DNA from 2 places in the Streptomyces sp. NPDC057694 genome. Region 1 is predicted to be linked to the other one. Evidence: riboswitches for the same ligand, from Rfam matches in the RefSeq annotation. Region 1 holds a riboswitch; the other holds the start of a gene.
What was found. A riboswitch is a leader RNA that binds a small molecule or an ion and turns the genes downstream of it on or off. The one in region 1 is predicted to bind ZMP and ZTP.

Region 1 (4,808 bases):
TCACCGCCTGCGGGGGCGACGACAGCAAGCCCGATCCGAAGCGCGACGACCAGTGGGCGCTCGACGCGATCAAGCTGCCGGACGCCTGGAAGACGTCGAAGGGCGACGACACGGTCATCGCCGTCGTCGACACCGGCGCCGACCTCGACCACCCCGACCTCAAGGGCCGCTTCGTGGACGGCCACGATTTCGTCGACAACGACGACGAGCCCAAGGACATGAACGGCCACGGCACGCACGTGTCCGGCATCGCCGCGGCCCACACCGACAACGGGGTGGGCATCGCGGGCGGCGCGCCCAGCGCGAAGATCATGCCGGTCCGGGTGCTCGGCGCCGACGGCTCGGGCTCCAACGCGAACATCACCAGGGGCATCGTGTGGGCGGCCGACCACGGCGCCGACGTCATTAACCTCTCTCTCGGCGAGGGCCCGCTGATGTCCAACCTGCTCCAGGGCGGCATCCTCAACCAGGCCATCCAGCACGCCCACGACAAGGGCGCGGTCGTCGTCGCCGCCGCGGGCAACGACGGCGAGAACACCCAGCCGTACAAGGTCGACACCCCGGTGCTCGTCGTGGGCGCCAGTGACCAGAACGGCAAGGCGGCCTCGTTCTCCAACTTCGGCGCGGAGAAGGCCGTTTCGGCGCCCGGCGTCGACATCCTCTCCACGCTGCCCACGTACCGCACGAAGGAGTCCCTGAAGAACACCTCCGGGTACGGGGAACTGTCCGGTACGTCGATGGCCTCGCCCTACGTCTCCGCAGTCGCCGCGCTGCTGCACCAGCAGGGCCTGAAGCCGGACGACATCATCGCCACCATCCGCGACACGGCCGCCAACCCGGACAAGGCCGCCAAGCTGGGCCTGGGCATCGTCGACGCCGCGGCCGCGGTCAAGAAGAAGGACTCGTAGGACTTCGAGAATCAGGCGGACCGGCCCGGTGATTCCGGTAGCGCTCCGCAAAGGGCCATGACGGTCTCCATGACGGTCTACTAAAGTGACGTGCAGGCCGTGACTGGCGCTGAGGTGGAGCACCACCGGGGAGCGGTCCGACGAGATGTCGATGCCGTGCGCCTGGGCGAGTGGTCAGCAACGCCCGGAGAGCCACGATGTCCCGTACAGCACAGCTCATGGACGGCACCCGCCTCGCCGCACGTCTCGTCGAAGAGACCGCCGCCAAGGCGGCGGAGATCGCACACCGCACCGGAACCAGCCCCTGCCTGGCGACCGTGCTGGTCGGCGAGGACCCCGCATCCGCCACCTACGTCCGCATGAAACGAGCCCGGTGTGCGAAGGCCGGCATCCAGTCACGCCACATCGCTCTGCCCGCCACCACCACGACCACCGAGCTCGTCGACACACTCGCCGGCCTGTCCGACGATCCGGACGTGCACGGCATCCTGCTCCAGCATCCGTGCGGCCCGCACATCGACGAGCGAGCGGCATTCGAGGCCATCGCCCCGGAGAAGGACGTCGACGGGGTCACGATGCGTTCCTTCGCCGCGATGAGCTTCGCGCTTCCGGGGTTTGCCTCCTGCACACCGGGCGGGATCATGCGCCTGCTGGAGGAGTACGACGTCGACCTCGCCGGTAAGCACGCCGTCGTAGTGGGGCGCAGCGCGATCCTCGGCAAGCCGGTAGGCATGATGCTGCTCGCCAAGGACGCGACACTGACCTACTGCCACTCCCGGACGGCGGGCCTGTCGGAGATCGTCCGGGAAGCGGATGTGCTGGTCGCGGCTGTGGGACAGCCCCGGCTGATCCGTGGCGAGGACATCAAACCCGGTGCGGTGGTGATCGACGCGGGTTACAACCCCGGCAACATCGGTGACGTCGACTTCGAATCCGCCCTCACCCGCGCCCGCCTGATCACTCCGGTGCCCGGCGGTGTCGGGCCGATGACGATCGCTGTGCTGCTGGCGCAGACCGTCTCAGCTGCCGCGAACCAGCTCGCACTCCACCAGTCCTGAGCGCTGGAACAGGCTGCTCGGCATCACCTAGCCGTGGAGGGTGGCGAGCCAGTCGGTCAGCAGGCGGTTGACCTCGTCGGGGCGCTCCTGCTGGATCCAGTGGCCGCAGCCGTCCAAGAGGTGGGAGGCCGACAGGCCGGGGAGGGTCGTGGGGTAGGCGTCGATGGCGTCGGCCATCCAGGTAGTGGACGCGTCCCGGGCGCCGCCGATGAACAGGGACGGCTGCTCGATCGGGGCTCCGCGGTGCGGGGTCAGGTCTGCCCAGTCCCGGTCCATGTTGCGGTAGCGGTTGAGTGCGCCGGTGATCCCTGTGCGCTCGAACTCCCCGGCGTACACGTCGAGTTCGTCCTCGTTCAGCCAGGTCGGGAGGACCCCCGTGGGGAAGCGGTCGCGCAGCCGGCCGCCGTGGGCGACGAAGTGCGGGTCGGGCTCGCCCTGGGCGGGCATGGTGTCGGCGGACAGCGCCGCGTAGAAGCCGGCGAGCCAGCCCCGGACGTCGGGCTCGATCTCCGCCTCGGCGCGGCCCGGCTCCTGGAAGTAGGAGACGTAGAACTCCTGCTCGGGGCCGCCGATCCGGCCGAAGACATCGGTGGGGCGGGGGCCGCCGGGCGGCGTGTAGGGGACGCTCAACAGGCCGACCGCGCGGAACACCTCCGGGTGGAGCAGGGCCGAGGTCGCGGCGATGTTCGAGCCCCAGTCGTGGCCGACGACCACCGCGTGCTCCTCGCCGAGGGCGCGTACGACGGCGACGTTGTCCGCCACCAGGTCGAGCATCCGGTAGGCGTCCGTCGCCTCCGGCTTGGAAGAGCGACCGTAGCCGCGCACATCGACGGCCACCGCCCGGTAGCCGGCCGCGGCGAGGGCCGGGAGCTGGCGGCGCCAGGAGTACCAGGACTCGGGGAAACCGTGCACGAGCAGGACCAGCGGACCGCTGCCCTGCTCGACCAGGTGCAGGCGCCCGGCCGGGGCGTCGACGGTGCGGTGGCGGGGTTCGGCGGACGGCTCGGGCTGCATGGGGTTCTCCTCGGTTCGCTGGCGACGCGACTACCTGTCGATCATGCAGCGCGGCATCCGTCCGACGCGATCAGCGTTGACATTCTGGCAAACTCGCAGGACAGGGCGGTAAAGCGGCACGGCAAGAAGGGGCGGCAGGGTGGCAGTCGACGACGTGGACGGCGCACTGGCCGCGATGGGGTCCCGGCTGCGGGCCGCGCGCGAGCACCGCGGCGCGACGCTCACCGGTGTCAGCCGCGCGACCGGCATCTCGATCAGCACGCTGTCCCGGATCGAGACCGGCCGGCGCAAGCCCACCCTGGAGGTGCTGCTGCGACTGGCGAAGGAGTACGGCGTTTCCCTGGACGAGCTGGCCGGCACCGCACCCGCCTCCACGCCCGAGCCGCGCGCTGCGGTGCCGCTGAGCTTCGGCGACGACAAGGTGGTGCTGCCACTGACCAGATACGTCGGCGGCCTGCACGCCCACAAGCACGTACTGCCCGCCCTTGAGGACCCGCCCGCGCGGCCCCGGCAGGTCTCCCACGACGGCCACGAGTGGCTGTGCGTCCTGTACGGGCGGCTGTGGCTCGCGCTCGGCGACCAGGACCTCGTCCTGACGTCCGGGGACTTCGCCGAGTTCGACACCCGGACCCCGCACGGGGTGGCGAACGCCGGCCCCGGCGGTCCGGTCGAGTACCTGATCATGTTCGGACCGCAGGGCGAGCGCCTGCGACCACGCACCCCTCCAGCCGCCGGTCGCGGGAACCGCCGACCGAATCGCGCCCCGGCCGGCCGAGAAGAACAGCCGTAGACACTCCCTAGGAGTTGCTCCACCCGGCCGTGCTGGAATACGAGTCGAGCAGGTCCACCACGAAGACGAGGGTCGAGCCCGCCGGGATCAACGGTGACGGTGACTGATTGCCGTAGCCGAGACGTGGGGGAACGATGATCTCGCGTCGGCCGCCGACCTTCATCCCCTTCACCCCACGGTCCCAGCCCTTGATGACCCTGCCACCGCCCAGGGCGAATTTGAACGGCTCGCCGCGGTCCCAGGAGGCGTCGAACTGCTTCCCGGACTCGAAGGCGACCCCGACGTAGTGGACCCTGACGACCATGCCCGGCTTGACCTCGGCCCCGTCCCCGACGACCAGGTCCCGGATGGTCAACTCGGTAGGAGCGGCACCCTCCGGAACGTCCACCTCGGGCTTCGTCAGTTCACTCATCGCACCCTCATCGCTCTCCGCCGAATGCCCTCCGCACGGGCCGGCCGGACACATGGACACCCCATGCGGCAGATGGACACGCTACCGGTGCTCATGCACGGCAGTCCGTGGCGGACTCGGATCTTGACGCGTGTGACCAGTGACGAGAGTCCATGCGTCGATGTCCTGATAGCGCCGCGGGCCCGGACGGCCTGTTTCCGTGCTGCCGACCAGGTGGAGGCGGTCGGCCCGCCAGGGAAGTCCGGTGAAGCCGTCGAGGCAGGCGGCCGCCGCTGTGACGGACGTGCTGTCGTAGCGACGGGCGCGGGCCAGTGTGAGGTGCGGACGCAGCGGACGTCCGGCGAAGGCGATGCCGCAGTCCTTGATCCGCGCTCGCACTGCTTCGGCCAGCTCGTGCAGTTGGTCGAGGTCGCCCTTGAGGCCGCTCCACAGCACTCGCTCGTCGAAGTGTCCGCCACCGAGCAGTGCCAGTTCGAGAGAGGGCCGGGCGGCAGCCAGGTCGGCGAGGGGTGAACGGAGCCGGTGGACGGCCTGCACCGGCAGCTCGCCCAGGAAGGCCAGGGTGATGTGCCAGTCCTCGATGCGGTTCCAGCGCAGATCGGGATGGGCGGCGTAGGCCGGGCCCA
Region 2 (4,808 bases), on a different contig from region 1:
CCTGGAGCGCGACCCACTGGCGGACCGCGCCGAGGTAGTTGCCGAGGTGGAACGAGCCTGCGGTGGGCTGGATTCCGGAAAGCACGCGAGGACGATCAGTGGCCATGGCCCCATTGTCTCAGGTGTCCCTCATGGAATGGGGACAGGTGCACGTCAGGTCTGCCACTACGGTGTTCCCGTGACCCGGATCACGCCGGGCGCTGTGTCGGGGGTGAGTGATGCGCGCGATACGGACGGTCCGTCGGGCCGCGTCGGCGGCCGTGCTGCTGGTGCTGGTGGGCGGCGGGCCGGCGCAGGCGAGACCGGAGGGGCCGGGCGGGGCGGACGTGCCCGACCTGGCCGTGGTGATCGCCCCGGGCGCCAAGGCGGGCCCTTCGGTGTCCCTGAACGACACGGACCCGAACTTCGCCCGCCTGGAGCAGCTGACCGCGGAGTTCGACGCGGTGACCGAGCCGGTGCCGAGGGCCTGGGACGACGGCCGTTTCCCGCACGTGGTGGCGACGATCGTGTGGGGCATCACCGGGGTGGGCGGCTGGCCCGAGACGCGGCGGGCGCCGGGCACCGACACGGCCATCGAGCGCCAGGACCAGCTGGTCGTCGCCGACGACGGCACTCCGTGGATCCGTACGGACCCCATGGTCGACGTGAACGACGACGATCTGCGCTGGCACCACGCCTCCCCCGCCCTCGTCGCCGAACTGCGGCACGCCGGAGTGTTCCCGGCGGAGACGGCGGCCGACGCGCACGCCGGCGTACCTCTGTGGGACAAGGTCCGCTGGGCGCTGGGCGGGCTCGTCGCGGGCCTCGCCCTGGCCTGGGCGGTGTGGCGGATGCGCGGGCGGCTGCCGCGTCCCCCGGGAGAACCCCGGGAGCCGCGGCAGCAGCTCGTCGGCTGAAACAGGCCCGGGCCGCTGTGTCAGCCGAGGTCGATCTGCCCGTACAGCGGGAAGCCGGCCAGCAGGTCGGTGGCGCGGTGGGCGACCTCGTCGGCGATCTTCGGCTCCAGGACGTGGCTCGCCTTGGAGGGGGCGCCGGACTTGGTGGTGCCGGGCTCGGAGGAGGTCAGGACCCGGTCGATGAGCGCGGCGATCTCGTCCATCTCGGCGGTGCCCAGGCCGCGCGTGGTGAGCGCCGGGGTGCCGATGCGGATGCCGGAGGTGTACCAGGCGCCGTTCGGGTCGGCCGGGATGGCGTTGCGGTTGGTGACGACGCCGGAGTCGAGCAGCGCGGACTCGGCCTGGCGGCCGGTGAGGCCGTAGGAGGAGGCCACGTCGATGAGGTTGAGGTGGTTGTCGGTGCCGCCGGTGACGAGGGTGGCGCCGCGCCGGGTCAGCCCCTCGGCCAGCGCCTTGGCGTTGTCGACGATGCGCTGCGCGTAGTCCTGGAAGGCGGGCTGCCGCGCCTCGGCGAGGGCGACGGCCTTGGCGGCCATGACGTGCGGCAGCGGCCCGCCGAGCACCATCGGGCAGCCGCGGTCGACCTGGTCCTTGAGGGAGTCGTCGCACAGCACCATGCCGCCGCGCGGGCCGCGCAGCGACTTGTGGGTGGTGGTCGTGACGATCTGCGCGTGCGGGACCGGGTCGAAGTCACCGGTGAGCACCTTGCCCGCGACGAGACCGGCGAAGTGCGCCATGTCGACCATGAGCGTCGCGCCGACCTCGTCGGCGATCTCCCGCATGATCCGGAAGTTCACCAGGCGCGGGTACGCGGAGTACCCGGCGACGAGGATCAGCGGCTTGAACTCCCGGGCCTGCGCGCGCAGCGCCTCGTAGTCGATGAGGCCGGTGGTGGGGTCGGTGCCGTACGAACGCTGGTCGAACATCTTTCCTGAGATGTTCGGTCGGAAGCCGTGCGTGAGGTGGCCGCCCGCGTCGAGCGACATGCCGAGCATCCGCTGGTTGCCGAAGGCCTGGCGCAGCTCGGCCCAGTCGGCGTCGCTCAGGTCGTTCATCTGCCGGACGCCGGTCTTGGCGAGGAACGGCACCTCGACGCGGTCGGCGAGCACGGCCCAGAACGCGACGAGGTTGGCGTCGATGCCGGAGTGCGGCTGGACGTAGGCGTGCCGGGCGCCGAACAGCTCGCGGGCGTGCTCGGCGGCGATCGACTCGACGGTGTCGACGTTGCGGCAGCCGGCGTAGAAGCGGCGGCCGACGGTGCCCTCGGCGTACTTGTCGCTGAACCAGTTGCCCATGGCCAGGAGCGTGGCCGGAGACGCGTAGTTCTCGGACGCGATCAGCTTGAGCATCTCGCGCTGGTCGGTGAGCTCCTGCCCGATGGCGTCGGCGATGCGCGGCTCTACGCTGCGTACGACATCGAGAGCGGCGCGGTACGCGGTGGACTCGGGGGTGAGGTCGGGCGTGGTCATGAAGGGCTGCCTCCGGACACGGTCGGTTCGCGGTCGGCCCAGGCGCACGGCACACAGTTCACGAGCCGCTCCCCGATGGTCGGTCCCATCCCAGCGCGCCAGTCACGGCTCGTTTCTCACATTACCGGGCGCGCCGTCGGGCGAGGTTTCCGCGTCCGGCATGCGAGCCACGATAGGAACGGGCCACAAGCCCGTCCCGCACTGCCCGCCGAGTGCCGTACGAACGGAGATCCCGTGACTTCTGTGACTCCCGACCGCGCCACGCAGGACTTCATCGCCGCGTCCGACGCGCACAGCGCGCACAACTACCATCCGCTGCCGGTGGTCGTCGCCACGGGCGACGGCGCCTGGCTGACGGATGTCGAGGGGCGGCGCTATCTGGACATGCTCGCCGGCTACTCCGCGCTCAACTTCGGGCACGGCAACCGGCGGCTGATCGAGGCGGCCAAGGCCCAGTTGGAGCGGGTGACGCTGACGTCGCGCGCCTTCCACCACGACCGGTTCGCCGACTTCTGCACGCAGCTCGCCGAGCTGTGCGGCAAGGACATGGTGCTGCCGATGAACACGGGCGCGGAGGCGGTGGAGACCGCCGTGAAGACCGCCCGGAAGTGGGGGTACCGAGTCAAGGGCGTACCCGACGGACGGGCCCGGATCGTGGTGGCGAGCGACAACTTCCACGGGCGTACGACGACGATCGTCAGCTTCTCCACGGACCCGGAGGCGCGGGCCGACTTCGGGCCGTACACGCCGGGCTTCGACATCGTTCCGTACGGGGATCTCGACGCGCTGCGGGCCGCGGTCACGGACGAGACGGTGGCCGTGCTGCTCGAACCCATCCAGGGCGAGGCGGGGGTCCTGGTGCCGCCGCCCGGCTATCTCGCGGGCGTACGAGAGCTGACGCGCGAGCGGAACGTCCTGTTCGTCGCGGACGAGATCCAGTCGGGGCTCGGGCGGACCGGCCGGACGTTCGCGTGCGAGCACGAGGGCGTGGTGCCGGACGTGTACGTGCTGGGGAAGGCGCTCGGCGGCGGTGTCGTGCCGGTGTCGGCGGTGGTCGCCGACCGCGAGGTGCTCGGCGTGTTCCGGCCGGGCGAGCACGGGTCGACGTTCGGCGGGAACCCCCTCGCCTGCGCGGTGGGGCTCGAAGTGATCGCGATGCTGCGCGACGGGGAGTTCCAGCGGCGGGCCACCGAGCTGGGCGAGCATCTGCACGCCGAGCTGGCCTCGCTGGCCGGGACGGGGAAGGTGACGCAGGTGCGGGGCCGCGGGCTCTGGGCGGGCGTCGACATCGATCCCGCGTACGGGACGGGCCGGGAGATCTCCGAGAAGCTGCTGGCCCGGGGTGTCCTGGTGAAGGACACCCACGGGTCGACGATCCGGATCGCGCCGCCGCTGGTGATCGGCAAGGAGGATCTGGACTGGGGTCTGGATCAGCTGCGGGCGGTGCTGGGGGTGTAGTACCTCAGGCGGTCACAGGATCACGTGGGGCAGGAAGCGGGCGTACTCGTCCGTGACCGGCCCCGCCGACTCCCGGATGCCGAGTCCGGCGGCCTCGCCGTCGACGACCCAGGCGCCGAGCACCGTGCGGTTCCCGTCGAAGTCGGGCAGGGGCGCCAACTCCTGGTAGCAGCAGGGCTCTTCGGGATCGGGGGTGGCGGGAGCGGAACCCGGTTCGTGCAGGGTGACGCCCTCGCCCTCCCTCCCCAGCAGCGGCTTGGCGACGTAACCGGTGGTGGTGGCGAGGTCGCGGGGGCCGTCGACGTGGGCGGCCAGCAGGTTCGGGTGGTCCGGGTACAGCTCCCACAGGACGGCGAGCAGTGCCTTGTTGCTGAGGAGCATCTTCCAGGCGGGCTCGATCCACAGGGTGCTGCCGGTGCCGCCGCCGTTGTCGAGGGTGTCCAGGACGTGGTCGGCGAACGCGTCCGTGGTCAGCCACTCCCACGGGTACAGCTTGAAGCAACTGCGGATGAAGCGGAGCCGGTTGTCGACGAAGCGGCCCGAGAGGTCGTCCCAGCCGATCTCCTCCATGGAGATCCAGTCGGTGTCGAGGCCCGCCTGTTCCGCGGTCTCCTTCAGATAGCCGACGGTCATCAGGTCCTCGCCGAGTTCGTCGGCGGCGGAGTGCGCGAAGTGCAGGGGGCTGCCGGGCGGCAGCAGGGCCGCCTGGCGCTTCCAGGCGTCGACGAGGCGTTCGTGGAGGGAGTTCCACTGGTCGGCGCCGGGGAAGCGCTCCTCCATCCAGAACCACTGGGGGCTCGCCGCCTCGACGAGGGAGGTGGGCGTGTCGGCGTTGTACTCCAGGAGCTTCGCCGGGCCCGTGCCGTCGTAACGGAGGTCGAACCGCCCGTACAGGGAGGGGAGTTCGTTGCGTCGCCGCCAGGACTCGGTGACCGCGCGCACGACGCGCGGGTCGGTGATGCCGAGATCGGCGAAGCGGTCGCGA

Region 2: another riboswitch for ZMP and ZTP. It lies ahead of ACFVDP_RS11685 (glycine hydroxymethyltransferase); the one in region 1 lies ahead of ACFVDP_RS02530 (bifunctional 5,10-methylenetetrahydrofolate dehydrogenase/5,10-methenyltetrahydrofolate cyclohydrolase).

Annotation. Positions count from the first base shown of each region.
Region 1 covers NZ_JBHVIX010000001.1:511,263-516,070, reverse strand. Annotated here, with positions in the region: gene ACFVDP_RS02535 (S8 family peptidase) at 1-908, shown strand, start outside; ZMP/ZTP riboswitch at 998-1,083, shown strand; gene ACFVDP_RS02530 (bifunctional 5,10-methylenetetrahydrofolate dehydrogenase/5,10-methenyltetrahydrofolate cyclohydrolase) at 1,106-1,966, shown strand; gene ACFVDP_RS02525 (alpha/beta fold hydrolase) at 1,994-2,980, opposite strand; gene ACFVDP_RS02520 (helix-turn-helix domain-containing protein) at 3,120-3,770, shown strand; gene ACFVDP_RS02515 (FKBP-type peptidyl-prolyl cis-trans isomerase) at 3,778-4,182, opposite strand; gene thpR (RNA 2',3'-cyclic phosphodiesterase) at 4,264-4,808, opposite strand, start outside.
Region 2 covers NZ_JBHVIX010000003.1:398,879-403,686, reverse strand. Annotated here, with positions in the region: gene trpS (tryptophan--tRNA ligase) at 1-106, opposite strand, end outside; gene ACFVDP_RS11690 (hypothetical protein) at 219-896, shown strand; gene ACFVDP_RS11685 (glycine hydroxymethyltransferase) at 917-2,365, opposite strand; ZMP/ZTP riboswitch at 2,395-2,481, opposite strand; gene rocD (ornithine--oxo-acid transaminase) at 2,609-3,823, shown strand; gene ACFVDP_RS11675 (glutathionylspermidine synthase family protein) at 3,836-4,808, opposite strand, start outside.